2 regions of the Peribacillus sp. FSL E2-0159 genome follow, and region 1 is predicted to be linked to the other one. Evidence: a T-box and tRNA genes for the amino acid it is inferred to sense, from the RefSeq annotation. Region 1 holds a T-box; the other holds one or more tRNA genes.

Region 1 (2,249 bases):
TTGAAAATAAGCATATGACCCGGACAGTTCATTGGCTTCATCGCGAATTTTGTTTGATCCACCTCAGTAAAGTACATATTCTCATGGTAATGATCCCAGTGACCCGATTGTTCCCATAACCGCAGGTTCATCATGTAAGGAGTCCGAACTTCGTCGTAATCAGCTTCAGTCTGAAGCTCCCGCGAGAACTTCTCCAATTCATTTCTAACAATTTGTCCTTTCGGTAAATAAAACGGCATTCCAGGGGCTTCCTCCGAGAACATGAATAACTCCAACTGCTTCCCTAATTTACGGTGATCGCGTTTGGCCGCTTCTTCCAGGAATTTAAAATGATCCTGTAAATCCTTTTTCTTTCGGAAAGCCACGCCATACACCCTTTGAAGAACTTCATTTTGATTGTCTCCCCGCCAATATGCACCAGATACACGAGTCAATTTGAACGATTTTACAAATGATGTGGATGGAAGGTGCGGCCCTTTGCATAGATCGACGAATTCCCCCTGTTGATAGAGCGTTAATTTTTCACCCTTAGGGATATTCTTTGCTATATCCAACTTGAATGACTCCCCTCTGCCCTCGAATAACTTCACAGCTTCTTCATAAGACACTTCGATCCTTTTAATTTCCAGATTTTCGCTTATGATATGTTCCATCTCTTTTTCAATAGCTTGAAGATCTTCTGAGCTCAAAGGATGATCTAATTTAAAATCATAGTAAAAACCATCTTCCACGACTGGCCCCATCCCTAATTCCACATTTCGGTATAGTCTTTTCACAGCCTGCGCCAAAACATGCGCCGATGTATGTCGTAAAACTTGTAATCCTTCATCCGAATCCAGTGTCAAGATCGATAGTACGGCATCCTTATTCAACTTGAAACTTAGGTCAACCAGTTGCTTATCCAGTTTTCCTGCTACTGCCTTTTTCCTTAAACTTGAGCTGATGGACCCTGCCACACTTTCCACTGTCATCCCTTGCGGATATTCCTTTTGCTGCCCATCCGGGAATTGAACTTTAATCATTTTTTCACCCATCACATAAACACCCCTTTTTTTGTAATAAAAAAACGCACTCATCCCTATGCAAGGGACGAGCGCGTTTACCCGTGGTTCCACCCAATTTCCCATAAGCAAGAAACACTCATGGCTCTGGAGCTTGTAACGCAGCTTAGACGATATCAGTTACTCTCGTTCACCGATATAGCTCAAAGGCGGTAAATCAGTTTCCTAAGCCAGGAAGTTCGCAGCTGCCCTTCCCTCTCTGCAGACCGTAAAAATGATTCATGTCCTTGTCATGGCAATGATTATAATAATAAAAAACGCACCCATCCCTAAATAAGGGACGAGTGCGTTTACCCGTGGTTCCACCCAATTTCCCATAAGCAAGAAACACTCATGGCTCTGGAGCTTGTAACGCAGCTTAGACGATATCAGTTACTCTTGTTCACCGATATAGCTCAAAGGCGGTAAATCAGTTTCCTAAGCCAGGAAGTTCGCAGCTGCCCTTCCCTCTCTGCAGACCGTAAAAATGATTCATGTCCTTATCAATGCTTCTAAAATGTAAATGGATTTTTATATTGTTATATATATTACAATATATTTCCATAAGTGACAACCTCAAATTTTTTAATTTCATTACAAACACTAAATTGGTATAATTGGTAAAAAAAGGAGTATCTATGAAAAGTTTAAGCAATTGGTCTATCGCATTTGCAGTGATTGGTACACTATCATTTTGCTGTTCCCTTGCTTTACCTAAAGCCTCCGAGTTGCTTATGATCTCAGGATTCGGAGTGTTACTTATTGGTATGTTATGCAGTTTCGGGGCCATGCATAAAAATGAAAAAGGAAAGTCGAAATTTTTGGCTGTGGCTGCATTCTTTCTTTTAAGTTTCATTCTCGTCTGGAATGAACCACTTCAAATTGTCAGGCTCTTGACCTGGATGAAGAATTAATCAAAATGAAAAACCCGTTCACCATGACGGGTTTTTTGATCGATTCAATTTTCATCGGCTATCGTTCCACTAGAATTCTTTATTCTAAGCCATAGCGAAATTCCAGTGGTCCAGAGAATTAGCGCGCATCCAAAGCCTAGCAAGGATAACGGTGCAAGGATTTGATGCTCCCCAACCATGAAGGTGTCTGGCACAATAAGCAATGTGATAAGCGCTAATAAACAGAGAAGCACTCCTGTTGCATAGTAGATCTTGATTTGGAAAAGTGACGCCAAAGGTAAAAAATGAATCCCGA
Region 2 (2,249 bases), 1.4 Mb from region 1:
ATCGCATCCTGGGGCTGTAGTCGGTCCCAAGGGTTGGGCTGTTCGCCCATTAAAGCGGTACGCGAGCTGGGTTCAGAACGTCGTGAGACAGTTCGGTCCCTATCCGTCGCGGGCGCAGGAAATTTGAGAGGAGCTGTCCTTAGTACGAGAGGACCGGGATGGACGCACCGCTGGTGTACCAGTTGTCTTGCCAAAGGCATAGCTGGGTAGCTACGTGCGGACGGGATAAGTGCTGAAAGCATCTAAGCATGAAGCCCCCCTCAAGATGAGATTTCCCATGGCGCAAGCTAGTAAGATCCCTGAAAGATGATCAGGTTGATAGGTCAGAGGTGGAAGCGTGGCGACATGTGGAGCTGACTGATACTAATAGATCGAGGACTTAACCAACGCTTTAAAAAAATGAAATACCTTCTTATTATTATCTAGTTTTGAAGGAATGAAAATTCTTCAAAAATGAATATAGTCTGGCAATGATGGCGAAGAGGTCATACCCGTACCCATTCCGAACACGGAAGTTAAGTTCTTCAGCGCCGATGGTAGTTGGGGGTTTCCCCCTGTGAGAGTAGGACGTTGCCAGGCTATTCATTTAAATCTTTAAATGGGTTTTAGGAAACATTATATTATTCCGCAGTAGCTCAGTGGTAGAGCATTCGGCTGTTAACCGAACGGTCGTAGGTTCGAGTCCTACCTGCGGAGCCATATGCTTCCATAGCTCAGTAGGTAGAGCACTTCCATGGTAAGGAAGAGGTCAGCGGTTCGAATCCGCTTGGGAGCTTCCCAATCTATCTATGAACACAAAACAGTTCGGCCCGTTGGTCAAGCGGTTAAGACACCGCCCTTTCACGGCGGTAACACGGGTTCGAATCCCGTACGGGTCACCATTTCTTAATTCATTAAAACGGAGGATTAGCTCAGCTGGGAGAGCATCTGCCTTACAAGCAGAGGGTCGGCGGTTCGATCCCGTCATCCTCCACCATTTTATTCTTTACTTGCCGGTGTAGCTCAACTGGTAGAGCAACTGACTTGTAATCAGTAGGTTGGGGGTTCAAGTCCTCTTGCCGGCACCATTTACAACCATATAGTGCGGAGGGGTAGCGAAGTGGCTAAACGCGGCGGACTGTAAATCCGCTCCTTCGGGTTCGGCAGTTCGAATCTGCCCCCCTCCACCATTTTAATAAAATCCTGTGGATCAGTTATATATTCTCTGTATTGGGGAAATGTATGATTACCACCTTTTTATTTTGTTGACCATTAATCTTTTCATAACATATATTGGGCTATAGCCAAGCGGTAAGGCAACGGATTTTGATTCCGTCATGCGAAGGTTCGATCCCTTCTAGCCCAGCCATTTGCGGAAGTAGTTCAGTGGTAGAATACAACCTTGCCAAGGTTGGGGTCGCGGGTTCGAATCCCGTCTTCCGCTTAATATATTTTAAATCCCTTAGGGGCCTTAGCTCAGCTGGGAGAGCGCCTGCCTTGCACGCAGGAGGTCAGCGGTTCGATCCCGCTAGGCTCCACCATCAACTACATACACCAAAACTTACGTCTTAAACCAAAAATGGTTTAAGACTTTTTTTGTTTAAGAAATAGTTGGGTATACTAATCCCCAGAAAATATTTTTTTCAAAAAACATATGTGATAGTCAAACGTGTATCTTTATACATGAAAATGTCGAGTTGAACCACTCGGCATATACGATATAAAATGGTGGAAAGGGGGAATTGTATGTCTATTCAGAAAATTTCCGTCATCGGATTGCCTATGGACCTCGGTCAAGCAAGGCGAGGGGTGGATATGGGACCTAGTGCCATTCGCTGCGCAGAGATTGTCGAGCGTCTTGAAAAGTTGAATATAGAAGTAGAGGATTTAGGGGATATAATTGTAGGGCGTCCTGAAAATGCAGATGAGCCTGGGACAAATCTAAAAAACTTACAGCTTGTTGCAGAAGGGAACACCCAGTTAGCTACAAGAGTTGATGAAATAATAGAAGGAGGTTCCTTTCCGCTTGTATTGGGGGGAGACCATTCAATAGCTATAGGTACACTGGCAGGTGTCGCAAAGCACTATGAAAGTTTAGGTGTGATTTGGTACGACGCACATGGGGATTTAAATACGGAAGATACTTCACCATCAGGGAATATACACGGGATGCCCCTAGCTGTCAGTATTGGGGTTGGACACCCGGACCTAATCAATATCCATGGTTTTGCTCCAAAAGTGAAACCGGAAAACATCGTAATAATTGGAGC

Evidence for each region. The T-box of region 1 lies ahead of thrS (threonine--tRNA ligase). A T-box ahead of a tRNA ligase gene usually reads a tRNA of that ligase, here a tRNA-Thr.
Region 2: it has a tRNA-Thr gene. The T-box ahead of thrS (threonine--tRNA ligase) is inferred to sense a tRNA for this amino acid. The anticodon was not compared.

Annotation. Positions count from the first base shown of each region.
Region 1 covers NZ_CP152053.1:4,567,480-4,569,728, forward strand. The annotation lists gene thrS (threonine--tRNA ligase) at 1-1,034, opposite strand, end outside; T-box leader at 1,335-1,556, opposite strand; gene NYE63_RS22335 (hypothetical protein) at 1,679-1,954, shown strand; gene NYE63_RS22340 (hypothetical protein) at 1,999-2,249, opposite strand, start outside.
Region 2 covers NZ_CP152053.1:168,301-170,549, forward strand. The annotation lists rRNA gene NYE63_RS00935 (23S ribosomal RNA) at 1-387, shown strand, start outside; rRNA gene rrf (5S ribosomal RNA) at 464-579, shown strand; tRNA gene NYE63_RS00945 (tRNA-Asn) at 625-699, shown strand; tRNA gene NYE63_RS00950 (tRNA-Thr) at 703-775, shown strand; tRNA gene NYE63_RS00955 (tRNA-Glu) at 807-881, shown strand; tRNA gene NYE63_RS00960 (tRNA-Val) at 901-976, shown strand; tRNA gene NYE63_RS00965 (tRNA-Thr) at 992-1,067, shown strand; tRNA gene NYE63_RS00970 (tRNA-Tyr) at 1,086-1,169, shown strand; tRNA gene NYE63_RS00975 (tRNA-Gln) at 1,274-1,348, shown strand; tRNA gene NYE63_RS00980 (tRNA-Gly) at 1,352-1,423, shown strand; tRNA gene NYE63_RS00985 (tRNA-Ala) at 1,445-1,520, shown strand; gene rocF (arginase) at 1,732-2,249, shown strand, end outside.